Linked DNA regions of Lentimicrobium sp. L6. The protein of the gene in region 2 interacts with the protein of the main gene of each other region in a pairwise test. Links are inferred from orthologs where the notes say so. Each region holds a gene or a part of one and is shown on either strand. Other genes may lie near its edges.

Region 1 (7,293 bases), on a different replicon or contig from region 2:
CGAAATTAATGCGGAAATCATTAAAAGAAAAAACAGTCCCAGTAGGGCAAAATATAGGCTAAAGTCCGTGGGAGCGTGAAAAATAGAATTCAGTAGGATAAATAAACCCGGTAAAGGATCGTCAATTTGTTCCAATGTAATTGAGTGTTGATTATGAATGCAAAAATAAGTGTTTTTATATTAGATTTCTTAATGCAGGAAAAAAAATATGAATTCTTTTTTTTTAATGGGAGAAGTACCTATTTGCCTAGTACAAAGTAGGCTGTGGTAGTTAAGAAATCACGTAAATAGGGGATGCCAGATATTATAGCAGATTGTTTTCGAGCCTGTAGACCAAATTTATATTTATAATTGGGGTTGATCAGGTAAAACTGTTTTTTGAGTACTTTGAGTTGGGCTTTTTTTGAAATTCTATAAAATCTGTTGATGCTTATCTGGGTATCTTTCACTTCTAGTAATCCGTCAACAACTCCTTGTCTTTTATCACCCATCTTTAACATGGTTTTGTATATTGGCCGTGGTAAGATATGATAGTAAGGGAGTTTTGAAAGCCACTTGTTTTGTAACATCTGCTGGTGACCACCAAAAGGCATACACCAAGGTGGCATTCCTATAAAAATAATTCCATTTTCATTTAACAATGAAGCCAACTGCTTTAGCATTTTCTCCTGATCATGAACATGTTCTATCACATCTTTGAGAATAATTAAATCAAAACCTTGTCCCAATTCTTCTTTGGTGATATCATGAATGTCTTTATTGAAGAATCGTACTTTATTTTGAGAAATTTCCTCAGCCATAAACTCTTTGGCTAGTTTTACTCGTCCACTACTTAATTCTATACCTACGGCATGATGTCCAATTTCAGTAAAAGCCTTTAACACGCCAGCCTCCGCAGAACCTACTTCACAAATGCTTAATGGTTTCTTTTCTCCAAGAAACTCCTCCACAAAAGGAATGATATAATCTCTACTGTGCTCAAATTGCTGATTGAAATAAACTGCTTTCTTGGTATGGAAATCGAAGGCCATGATTCATTATTGTTTGCAGCAAAAGTAATCTTTATTTAGAATTTACAGTTAAGATAGACATGCCGAATTATTCAAAATCTTGTTAATTCTTATTAGAAAGAATAATAAATTCACTTTTTAGAAATTGAATCCGATTACAATAGGAGTAATTAATACCTCGAAAACAGTTTCTTCTATTGATTGTTGATGATTCCCATCGTTGTCGTATTCATTATGATAATCATAGTACATTACTCCATGAATTCTTAATCCAAACTGAAATCTTTTATAATGGTAAAATCCTGCTGCACTAAAGCCATAATTTAATCCAATAATATCATTGAAACCATCCATGGTTCCTAATGATATCTCAGGACCTATATCAATATGGAATTTTTCTGGAAATAAAAACCTGTATTGAATTTGTAATGTGATGAGGTCAATAATATCAAAATCAATATATGTGGAAATTGGAAATCGAAATCCTATACCCGTTTTTAATCGGGCACCTACTCCAAATTGTTCAGAAAATCTATAGGTGTAATCATATGAAACTGCTAATGGCTCTAATGAAAAACTATGTTGATTTTTTTGTGTGAAAAATGAATAATCTTTATCCTGTGAATAGAGGTTAATAGTAATGATACTAAACAGAATTAATAGTGTTTTTTTCATGTTATTCCTTTTCAATAATATCAAAAGTAGAGAAAAATGACGGGTTTGTTAAATCAGGGATGAATATTAATAAATTATTGGCTATTATCAGCTCAATGAAGTCATTTCTAGATTAGAAATTATTATTCGCGTTTTCAAGGCTTTTATATTAAATTTGCGCCCTTAAAATAGACTACAATCAGCTATTTAAATTTCTTAGTGCTTCTTTGTGCCTTAGTGCCTTAGTGGCAATAAAAGTAGATTAGCTAATAATAAAGATAATAACAGCATGGAGTATAACTTTAACGAAATAGAAAAAAAGTGGCAAGCCTATTGGGCAGAACACAAGACTTTTAAAGCAGAAATAAAAAAAGACAAGCCTAAGTTTTATGTCTTAGATATGTTTCCTTATCCTTCTGGTGCTGGACTACATGTGGGCCATCCTCTAGGATATATTGCCTCTGATATTTATTCTCGTTATAAAAGAAACAAAGGTTTCAATGTTTTGCATCCAATGGGATATGATGCTTATGGTCTTCCTGCTGAGCAATATGCCATTCAAACAGGAACACATCCTGCTGTTACTACAGAAAAGAATATTGCTCGTTATCGTCAGCAGTTAGACCAAATTGGTTTTTCTTTCGATTGGGATAGGGAAGTAAGAACATCCGACCCACAATATTACAAATGGACACAATGGACTTTCATTCAATTATTCCATTCCTATTTTAATAATGAGACCAATAAGGCTGATAAAATTGAAACTCTGGTTGCGAAATTTGAAGCTGAAGGAAATAACAATGTAAATGCAGCCACTTCTCAAGAAGAGATTTTTACTGCTGAAGATTGGAAAGCAAAATCAGAATTTGAGCAGCAAGAATTATTGATGAATTATCGTTTGGCTTATTTGGCCAATACAACTGTGAATTGGTGTCCAGCTTTAGGTACCGTACTTGCTAATGATGAAGTAAAAGAAGGATTATCAGAAAGAGGAGGTCATCCAGTTGAGAAACGAATGATGAAACAGTGGTTGCTACGAATTACTGCTTATTCTCAACGTTTGCTAGATGGTTTAAATACCATCGATTGGAGTGATTCTTTAAAAGAAACGCAACGCAACTGGATTGGTCGTTCCGAAGGAGCTTCTGTAGATTTTGAAGTAAAGGGAGTTGAGGAGAAGATAGAAGTATTTACTACTCGTCCTGATACTCTATTTGGAGCAACTTATATGGTTTTAGCTCCTGAACACGAATTGGTATCTCAAATCACCACTGATGAGCAAAAAGCAGAAGTAGAAGAATATGTGACCTGGGCTAAAAATCGTTCTGAAAGAGAGCGTATGTCAGAAGTAAAAACCGTAAGCGGGAAATTCACTGGTGGTTACGGAATCAATCCTCTAACAGGGCAAGAAATTCCAATTTGGGTAGCTGATTATGTATTGATGGGTTATGGAACGGGTGCTATTATGGCGGTTCCTGCACACGATACTCGCGATTTTGCTTTTGCTAAACATTTTGAATTACCTATTGTTCAAGTGGTGAGCCAAGAAGGAGAAGAACCAACTGACCCAGCAACTTGGGAAGATTCTTACGATTCTAAAGATGGAATTTCTATCAATTCTGGTTTCTTAACCGGAATGAAAACGAAAAAAGCCATTAAAGCTGCCATCCATAAAGTAAAAGAAATGGGAATTGGCGAAGGCACCATCAATTACAGATTGCGTGATGCTATTTTTAGTCGTCAAAGATATTGGGGAGAACCATTCCCAGTTTATTATAAAGATGGAATGCCTCAAACCTTAAATGAGGACCAACTTCCATTAGAATTACCAGAAGTAGATAAATATCTTCCTACAGAAAGCGGTGAGCCACCATTGGCCCGAGCTACCAATTGGAAAACTGAGGAGGGTTATCAGTTAGAGACCAATACTATGCCTGGTTTTGCTGGTTCTAGTGCCTACTATTATCGCTATATGGATCCTAATAATCAGAATGAGTATTTCTCAAAAGAAGCTATCGATTATTGGCAAAATGTAGATTTATATCTAGGTGGTGATGAGCATGCAACTGGACACTTATTATATTCTCGTTTCTGGGGAATGTTTCTTTTCGATTTAGGTTTAACTGTAAAAGCTGAGCCTTTCCAGAAATTGATTAATCAAGGGAAAATTCAAGGACGTTCAAGCTTTGTGTATAGAGTGAATGGTACCAATAAGTATGTCAGCTTTGGATTAAGAAAAGAATACCAAACTACTCGTTTACATGTAGATATCAGTTTTGTAAATAATGATGTGTTAGATACAGAGGCTTTCAAAGCATGGAGAGCAGAGTATGCCGATGCAGAATTTATTTTAGAGGATGGTAAATATGTTTGTGGTTGGGAAGTTGAGAAAATGTCCAAGTCCAAATATAATGTTCAGAATCCTGATGATTTAATTGAGAAGTATGGCGCTGATACTTTCCGTTTATATGAAATGTTCCTCGGGCCTCTAGAGAGTCATAAACCTTGGGATACCAATGGGATTGAAGGTGTCTTCCGCTTTATGCGTAAGTTCTGGAGATTATTCCACAATGAGCAAAACGAGTTTGAGGTGAGTGATGCTGAGCCAACCAAAGCTGAGTTGAAAATCCTTCACCAAACCATTAAGAAAGTAGCCGACGATATTGAGCGTTTCTCGTTTAATACCACAGTGAGTCAGTTTATGATTTGTACCAATGAGCTTACAGATTTAAAATGCAATAAGAAGGCTATTCTTGAACCACTTACCATTTTAATTGCAAGTTATGCGCCTCATATTGCTGAGGAATTATGGCAGAATTTTGGTCATCAAGAAAGTATTTCAGAAGCGGAATATCCAACATTTGTTGCAGAACATGTAGCTGAAAATAATTTCTCTTACCCTGTTTCCTTTAACGGAAAAATGAGATTTAAAATGGAATTAGCAGTGACCATGAACCCAAAACAAGTGGAGGAGGCTGTGTTAAATAGCCCAGAAGCTGAAAAGTGGTTACAAGGAAAAGCTCCTAAGAAAGTGATTGTGGTGCCTAAGCGTATTGTGAACATTGTGATTTAATTTGTTTTGCTCCCTGAGCTTGTCGAAGGGCGCAAAGCTATAAAGGCACAAAAAAAAAGAGATGTCATCGCAAAAGTCGATGGCATCTCTTTTTGCGTTTTATTACTTGAAACTGAGGGGTCAAAGTCTTGAGTAAAGCGAAAGGATTGAGGCCCTAGGATATGAAAGATAAAACCAAGGATGCTGCCCCTTCGTGTATTTCTACTAAGTTCAATGTAAACCTCAGGGCTATCACCCTTTACATCAAACTAAGGGATTAAAGCCTTGAATATGCGAAAGGAAGTTTTACCCTGAATTTAGGAATCTGAAAAGAAACAGTAGCTCGATATTTTGTTAGTATGTAATAAAAAACTTACTAATAAAAAACTTACTAATAAAAAACTTACTAATAAAAAACTTACATATATTACTTGATAATCCATGTTGAATGACCTATCTTTGTGATAAATATTTGATAGATGAAAATTCCTTTTGTATATGGTAAGTTAGCACTTTTTTCTGATTTCACTGACAGAGAAACGGAATTAGAAAGGCTTGTAAATAACTTTAAATCAGGCGTTAATACTATGCTTATTTCTCCTAGGCGATGGGGTAAGTCTTCTTTGGTGGTGAAGGCTGCAGATCGAGTTATTGCTAAAAACAAAAAAGTAAAGGTTTGTTTTATTGATGTGTTTGAGGTAAGAACTGAAGCTCAGTTTTATCAAGTTTTGGCAGAGGCCGTTATGAAGGTGACTACATCTAGAATTGATGAAATAGGGGGGTATTTGCAAAGATTCATGTCGAAACTACTTCCTAAAATTAGTTTCAGTCCGGATAATATGCAAGAAATATGCCTAGCATTCGATTGGAAAGATTTGCAAAAACATCCGTCAGAAGTTTTAGATCTAGCCGAAAAAATGGCCATTGAAAAGAAAATAGAAATAGTTTTGTGTTTTGATGAATTCCAAAATATAGCTGCTTTTGAACATCCTTTAGCATTTCAGAAGAAACTACGCTCTCATTGGCAAAAACATCAAAAAGTGAGTTATTGCTTATATGGTTCTAAGCGACATATGATGATGGATATATTTACTTCTCCCTCAATGCCATTTTATAAGTTTGGAGATGTCTTTTTTTTAGAAAAGATAAAAGAAGATAAATGGGTGCCTTTTATTCAAAGTAAATTTTTAGAAAGCAAAAAAAAGATACATGAAAAAGATGCTCGACTAATAGCACAATTAGTAGAGAACCATCCATACTATGTACAGCAATTGGCACAACTGACTTGGCTAAGAACCATAAACACCTGTAAATCTCCATCTATACACGATGCTCATGATACCTTGATGCTTCAATTATCGCTATTGTTTCAAAATATCACGGATTCATTGTCAATAATGCAGGTTCATTTTCTGAAGGCTTTGGTAAACGGAGAAACAAGATTAAGTTCAAAAAAAATTTTGGACACTTATGATTTAGGTTCCTCAGCAAATATCTCACAGCTTAAAAAAGCCTTAGCAAATCGTGAAATCATTGATATTGTTACAAACGAAGTGAATTTTACTGATCCCGTTTATAAAGCTTGGTTAAAGAAATATTATTTTAAAATAAAATAGGCAAGATTTAGTGATGGAATATATGGATTACTTGGAATTCCAAGGACACTATCTCTAGCTATAATCCAGTTGAACCAAAAGGGAATTGAGGCCTTAGTTTCCTATAACACTCATCAAAAATATCAAGGACGCTATCCCCTCATGCTTTAAGGTAACTTAAGGGATCAAAGTCCCAAAGGGGATTGAAGCCCTGGTATCAGGAAGACAAATCAAGGACACTATCCCATCGTACCTCAGGGCTATCATCCTTTAGTTAATACATATTAAAAAGAAAAAATCCACTCAACATAGGCTAAGTGGATTTTCTAGATTTAAAATGATGGTGTAATTAAAACAAACCGTCAATCAATTTCTCATCAGTAAAATTTGGTAGTGTAACCTTCAGGTCTGGATTTACATCCATGGCACGTTTAATAGCAAATACAGCTTCTTCGTTTCTGGCCCAGCTTCTTCTGCTGATTCCATTATTTACATCCCAGAAAAGCATGCTTTTTAATCTGCGCTCTGCATCGGAAGAACCATCTAATAGCATGCCAAAGCCACCGTTAATTACTTCTCCCCAGCCAACACCACCACCATTGTGGATGCTTACCCAAGTAGCTCCTCTGAAAGAATCGCCAATGACATTTTGAATCGCCATATCGGCAGTGAATGAAGAACCATCATAAATATTTGAAGTTTCGCGGAAAGGGCTATCCGTACCAGAAACATCATGGTGATCACGACCTAAAACTACAGGAGCTGTAATTCTACCTTCTTCAATTGCCTTGTTAAATGCAGCAGCAATTTTTATTCTTCCTTCTGCATCGGCATAAAGGATTCTAGCTTGAGAACCCACCACTAGTTTGTTTTCTTGTGCTCCTTTAATCCATTGAATATTATCAGCCATTTGGCCTTGGATTTCCTTAGGACTACTGGCCATGATTTCTGCTAGAACATCACTAGCAATCTGGTCAGTGAT
Region 2 (6,971 bases):
TAGATTATCCTTATATATGGCCAGTTTAATTTGAGTCACTGTATCTTCCGCATGATGATTATAATATATTCTCATCAAACTATCCAGGTTAACATCAAACAAAGGCAAATCATCAGCGGTCATAGGATTCGCTAATAAAGTATCAGGAATATTTGCTGGGATATGTTTATTAAAATTCTGCAATTGAAAAACCTGTTGATCTATATCTTCTAACTTAGCCTGATATTGGAGTACTTTTTCCCAACCCACATAGCGCAAATGATATAATTCCTTAGTAAACTCCAACTGTTTCTTCACTAGGTTTTTTCTCTCCTCAAGCACCTTTACTTTTCTAACATTAAATATATAGTTGATATAATTAAATAGGTAGCGGTAGTTTTCTTGCTCAGCATATTCCAAAGTTTCATACTCCTTAAGAATGGCTTGCATCTTCATTTGATGTATTTGATTATTGGCATCGAATAAACCACCTTTTATAATATCCCATTCCAAACCTACATAAAACCTTCTTTTAAAGGTAAGATCTTCGTCAACGGATATCCCTGGAGTAAAATTTTCAGTATAATCACCTCTCATATTTAAGCCCACATCACCTCTCTTGGCTTTAATCTGCTGATTCAAAGCTTCCTGATAAGCCTGCCCTACATCATTGGAAGTATAATTTGAAATAAAAATTGAATTTAATAGAGTTACATCGCCATGAACATCATGATAAACTGAGCCATTGATCGCATTCATAAATATTTCGCTTACGTCTTTTGCAATATGAAAGACATTAACAGTATCTGGAAGAAAATCACCATCATCTGGCATCAGGCTCTCAAGGTTTGGATCCTTATCAAAATCTGATTCCTTAGCCCATGTTCCTTGAATAGAAACAAAGGTTAACAGAACAACCAAAATAATATATTTTTTCAACTCAATCATAGCTTCAGTTTTCTTACCATCTATTTGTTTACTAGATGGTACTATTTCGCATGTATCAAATCTACTTATTCCATTTCTTAGCATTAAAGAATCTTCAATAGAGTATTAACAAAGTTTTAAACACAGAAATAGGCTATATGGCTGATTTTATGGCCTTTACATATTTTTTAACATTTTTCACTATTCAACATCAACAAGCATAAGTGACTATTAGCCAATCTACAAATAGATTTAATTAGTACATTCTTAAATATAATTTAATCAAAATTATTAGTAAATTTGGACCAAAATAAAGGCAAATGTTCGAGAAAAAAATATCCATATACGTAGCTGAAGATGACCCATTATCTGGAAAGATGATGAACATCACCGTCAAAAGAATAGGTTTTGAAATGGTTGGTCTTGGAACCAATACCGATACCGTTATTAAGGAGGTTGGCGAATTAAGACCAGATATGGTACTCATGGATATAGATATGCCGGGTTCAACAGACGGTATCGGAGCTGCTGATATCATCACTCGAGACTATAACATCCCAGTGATATACGTTACAGCTAATTCGGAAGACTCTGTTTTTGACAGAGCCTTGAAAACCGCACCTTTTGGCTATGTATTAAAACCCGTAACCCGAGATACATTGAGAACCGTTGTCCAAATGGGCTATTCAAGGCATTTGGTTGATGTAGAATTGAAAGAAAAACAAGAGGAACTGGCTCAATTAAATGACGCCTTGGAAGTTAAAGTTCAGGAGAGAACCAAGGAAATTGAAGATAAGAACAAGCAGTTAGAAAAGTCTCTATCGAGGGAAAAAGAGCTCAATGAGTTTCAAAGTAGAATCGTAACCACCATATCTCACGAGTTCAGAACCCCTATGACCACTATCATGAGTTCTGCTGAAATCATGGAAAGCCTGATCAATCGTGATAAACCTAAAGAGAAAGTATTTCGCCATACCAAGCTCATTAAAACAAGTGTTCATGAATTACTAGAGTTATTGAACGATGTCTTAATCATCGAAAAATTTGACTCAGGCCGCTATGAAGTAATGAAAGATGAATTTAGTCTCGATAGCTATTTTGAGGAATTAAAATTCAAACTAGAAATTGGAATTGGTAAGAATCACGCTATAGATCTTCAGGTACAAGAGAAAATGGATGATATCTCGACAGATAAAAAGCTATTCTCTCAGGTATTAAACAATATCCTCTCTAATGCCTTTAAATATTCCGAAAAAGAAACTACTGTTCATATTCATGCCCATGTAGCCAATGGATTATTCCACTTTAAAGTTACCGATGAAGGAATTGGAATGACTGAAGAAACGCTACAGATGATATTTGATTCATTCTACCGCGCTAGAAACGTGACCAATATAGAAGGTACAGGAATGGGCCTATCCATTCTTAAAAAATCGGTGGATTTACTGAAAGGAGAAATCAAAGTCAGTAGTACACCAAATATTGGAAGCACTTTTGAAGTTACTATTCCAATGAATTAAGAAATCATGGCATTAAATTCTTCTTCTGTGAGGATTTGAATCCCTAACTTTTCCGCTTTTGTTTTTTTGGCTGGCCCCATTTTATCACCAGCTAAAAGATAATTGGTCTTACCTGAAAGTGCTGAAACATTCTTTCCTCCAAATTCCTCTATAAGAGATTTGAGCTCATCACGGTTGCGAGAAAACACACCACTCACTACGAAAGACTTCCCGTCCAACTTATTATCACTCACCTCAAAAACCTCTTCAACTTGTTCCATCTGAAGACCTGCAAAATCCAGCCTACCAATTTCATACACATGTTCCTCGTTCTCGAAATACTTGACTAATGACTCCGCAATTTTCTTTCCAACCTCCTCTACTTTAAGCAACTCTTCCAAATCAGCTTTCATTAAAGCTTGCATACTTCCAAAATAATTGGCTAGCTTTTGAGCAGTGGTAGCTCCTACATATCGTATTCCTAGGGCAAATAAAACACGACTAAAAGGAACCTCTTTTGATTCTTCTATTCCCTTCAATATGTTGGTTACTGTTTTTTCTTTAAAGCTCAATCGTCTAGATTTACCATCCTCCGTTTCCATTACTTTTTCCAAACCAAATAAACTTTGATAGTTCAAATCATATAAATCGGCCACATTGGTCAATAGTCCTTTATCAAAAAGCAATTCTATCTTTCCTTCTCCCAAACTATCAATATTCATAGCTTTTCGACCAATAAAATGCTCTATCCTACCTTTAATTTGAGGAGGGCAGTGATCAATATTTGGGCAATAATGATGAGCTTCTCCTTCGTTTCTGGTCAATTCAGTATCACATTCTGGACAACGAGTAATATAATCAAATGGAGTAGCATTGGCAGGTCTGCTATCCAATTCTACACCTACAATCTTCGGAATAATCTCTCCTCCTTTTTCCACTTGAACCATATCCCCAATTCGTAAGCCCAATTGCTCAATGATATCAGCATTATGTAATGAAGCTCTTCTCACAATAGTGCCGGCTAAGGCTACGGGATCCAATTCCGCAACCGGAGTAATCGCTCCGGTTCTTCCCACTTGAAAAACAATATCAATCAATCTAGTTACACCTTGCTCTGCTTTGAATTTATATGAGATGGCCCAACGAGGGCTCTTTGCAGTAAAACCCAATTCTTCTTGCTGAGAATAATCATTTACCTTAATTACAATACCATCCACATCATAAGGAAGCTGATGTCTGGCTTCGTCCCACTCTTCGATAAATCCAAATACATCTTCTATATTGGAATATCTTCCCATCTTATCTGCTACGTTAAAACCCCAGCTTTTGATCAATACGAGACTATCGTAATGAGTAGTCACATTTGGCAAATCTCCTAGCGCATAATAACAAAAACACTCCAAAGGACGCTTGGCCACCTGTCTACTGTCTTGCATTTTAATACTACCACTGGCCGCATTTCGAGGATTAGCAAAAGCCTCTTCTCCATTGGCTATTCGTTGCCTGTTAATCTTTTCAAATCCCGCATGAGGCATCACAATTTCTCCTCTTACCTCAAAATTTCTTGGGAAACCCTCCCCTTTCAATTTCAATGGAATAGAATGAAGAGTTTTAATATTGGCCGTCACCACATCTCCCTGAACCCCATCACCACGCGTCACGGCTTTTTCTAATTTACCATCTTCATACCAAAGAGAAATAGCTACGCCATCAAATTTCAATTCACAAACATATTCCACTTCTTCTTGGCCCAGCATCTTCTTCACTCGCTGATCAAATTCAGCCAACTCTTCCCTATTATAGGTATTCCCTAGGGAGAGCATAGGATATTGATGTTTTATTTGAACAAAATTCTTGGATATACTCCCTCCCACTCTCTGACTTGGACTATCCATCCTTAAAAGTTGAGGGTTTTCTTTTTCTAATTTGATAAGCTCAACAAGCAGTTGATCATATTCCAAATCAGAAATCTCTTGTTTAGATTGATCATAGTATAATTGATTATGATGTTCTATTTCATAAGAAAGTTCTGATATTCTTTGCTTTGCTTGCTCTTGAGTCATTGAAAATATTTTGTGATTTACGCTGCCAAATATAATACCAAAATCTCTATTTTCACTCCCCATAATAAAGAAAACGGTATAAGGTTTCGTTAAATTCGGCTACTATCAGTATTATTTATAAATTAGCTTTCTTTTAATAAGAACAATTAATTCTATGAGCAAAATTACTCGTATCGTCGTTACTGTTGTTTTCACCCTACTCTTGGCACTATCTCTTTGGTATTTTAGTAGTTTAGTGACATCTTTAATTATTTCACTAGTATTATCACTCATTGGAAGACCATTAGTGAGAGCCCTAAGGAAAGTAAAAATCGGAAAACATCGAATATCAAATGCTTTAGCTGCGGTTATGACCCTAATCACACAAGTCGTTCTCATGGTTTCTATCATTCTCATTTTCATACCTATAGTAAGTTACCAAGCCACAGTAATCTCCAATATTGACAACAAAAGAGTATCCAATAATTTGAACAAAACCATACACAATATCGATAAGAGACTATTGGAATATGGTCTTATCCAACCCGACGAACAATTGGAGCTACTTATTGATGAAAAGATTACACAAATAGTAAATGTGGCCACTTTTTCTAATATCATCAAAAACCTATTGAGCTTTACGGGAAACTTTTTCATTGGATCCTTTTCTGTATTGTTTATGACTTTCTTCTTCCTAAAAGATGAAAATCTCTTCGTTAATATGGTTTTAGTTCTCACTCCCTCTCAACACTCTAAAAAGATAAAAAACATACTCCGAAAAACTAGAGAATTGCTAGCTCGATACTTCATTGGGTTAATGATAGAAATAGCGTCTATGATTACACTCCTCATCTTAGGACTTACCTTCCTAGGAGTTCCAAGCTCTGTGTTAATTGGATTTTTTGGAGGCACCATGAATGTCATCCCCTATTTAGGACCAGTGATTGGAGCATCAATAGGAACAGTATTAGGCGTTTTAGGCGAACTGGGTGCGGGTAATTACTTAGACTTTTATTTGGTAAGCGGAAAAGTAGTTTTGGTTTTCTTGGCCGCCAACTTAATAGACAATATTATTCTACAGCCACTCATCTATTCCAACTCAGTGAAGGCCCATCCTCTCGAAATCTTTATCGTAATTATGATGGCTGGTTCTTTAGGTGGTGCCATAGGAATGATTTTAGCCATCCCAACCTATACCGTGCTTCGTATTATTGCAGGTGAATTTTTAGGTGAATTTAGGCTGGTACAAAGCCTCACAAAAAAAATATAACTTATTTTGGTTTTCTGCGTATAAAAGTCAAAACCGAAGTTATGAGCGAAAATTCTTCAACAACAAAAGTATTACTAGCCCTATTGGCAGGAGCGGGAATTGGTGCAGCAATAGGAGCGGGAGCAGCTTTATTATTGACCCCAAACGATGGTAAAACCAATAGAAAAAAGCTAAAGAATAAAATCAATCAAATGTCTTCTGATTTTCATGAAACTGCCGAAAGCATTATGGATGAAATAGAGGACGGGATTGAAGAATTGACCAAAAGTCAAACTGAAAAACCAGCTGAAGATGGACAATAATCCTGCTTTTAAAACTGCCGATTTAATGAAGAATTATGTGAATCTTAGGATTGACATTACTCTTCTTGCTATAAGTAATAAAATGAGTCATGCTGCGGGATACTTTGTATTCGCTATCATCATGGGTTTTTTAGCGTTATTTGTAAGTCTATTTTTATCTTTAAGCCTTTCTGAATGGTTAGCAGACGTTCTGAACATGCCCGGCATGGGAAACCTCATCGTCAGTCTTTTTTATATCATTCTTGGATTCATTCTCTTCATCTTTAAGAAGCCATTGATTTTAGATCCCATCCATAAGAATATAGGAGGCTTGGTAGATATGAGTGATTTAAATAGTGCCAGTGCTATTCAAGAAGATCTAGGCTTAGAAGGAACCCTAGAGCATCTAAAACAAAATTTAAGAGATACAGAATCCTCTTTCGATCAAAACATTGTAGACATTAAGGATTATTATTCTTTTGAGCAATTGAAAGATAGATTTATCACTTCCATAACATCAAATCCTCAGAATATCTTAAATGGCCTGCTAATTTTGCGAGAAATTATTGTTAATCGCAAAAGAAAGAAGTGAGAAAAAAAATAGCCTATTATTTTGGTTTTATAAGCGTATTAAGTTTTGCCAAAATTAAAAACTTAGCCGTCTTATATTCTAGCTATTATATTTCCCTATTAAAGAAAACCCCAATTCATAAAGGAGAACCCTGGAGTTTATCCCTAGAAACTGGCACTTTCTGCAACCTTTCCTGCTTGGAATGCCCATCCGGACAAAAACAATTTACTCGTCCAACAGGCACTATGAATTATGATGATTATAAATCCATCATCGAAAAGCAAAAGAAATATCTAATATGGCTTATCCTCTATTTTCAAGGCGAACCATATTTGAATAAGCAGTTTTTTAAAATGGTGGAATATGCTCATTCACAAAGAATATTCACCTCCACCTCTACCA

The links.
Region 1: the proteins of ligA (region 2) and leuS interact in binary tests that used the Escherichia coli proteins (3 or more experiments, as listed by UniProt). The link is inferred for Lentimicrobium sp. L6 from one-to-one orthologs.

Annotation. Positions count from the first base shown.
Region 1 is NZ_JABKCA010000003.1:63,694-70,986, forward strand. The notes cover bases 1,646-4,937. They hold leuS (leucine--tRNA ligase), read left to right. Parts: upstream 1,646-1,953; coding sequence 1,954-4,737; downstream 4,738-4,937. Other genes in these bases: HNS38_RS01480 (hypothetical protein), read right to left, coding at 1,646-1,685. In the rest of the region: gliding motility-associated protein GldE, read right to left, coding at 1-135; HNS38_RS01475 (bifunctional 2-polyprenyl-6-hydroxyphenol methylase/3-demethylubiquinol 3-O-methyltransferase UbiG), read right to left, coding at 240-1,031; more of HNS38_RS01480, read right to left, coding at 1,149-1,645; HNS38_RS01490 (ATP-binding protein), read left to right, coding at 5,196-6,332; HNS38_RS01495 (urocanate hydratase), read right to left, coding at 6,661-7,293.
Region 2 is NZ_JABKCA010000009.1:27,612-34,582, reverse strand. Bases 1,946-4,915 are described here. They hold ligA (NAD-dependent DNA ligase LigA), read right to left. Parts: upstream 4,469-4,915; coding sequence 2,423-4,468; downstream 1,946-2,422. Other genes in these bases: HNS38_RS03595 (AI-2E family transporter), read left to right, coding at 4,623-4,915; HNS38_RS03605 (hybrid sensor histidine kinase/response regulator), read left to right, coding at 1,946-2,426. Outside these bases: HNS38_RS03610 (SPOR domain-containing protein), read right to left, coding at 1-1,011; more of HNS38_RS03605, read left to right, coding at 1,227-1,945; more of HNS38_RS03595, read left to right, coding at 4,916-5,717; HNS38_RS03590 (YtxH domain-containing protein), read left to right, coding at 5,759-6,019; HNS38_RS03585 (hypothetical protein), read left to right, coding at 6,009-6,590; HNS38_RS21030 (radical SAM/SPASM domain-containing protein), read left to right, coding at 6,587-6,971. UniProt on the Escherichia coli protein: DNA ligase that catalyzes the formation of phosphodiester linkages between 5'-phosphoryl and 3'-hydroxyl groups in double-stranded DNA using NAD as a coenzyme and as the energy source for the reaction.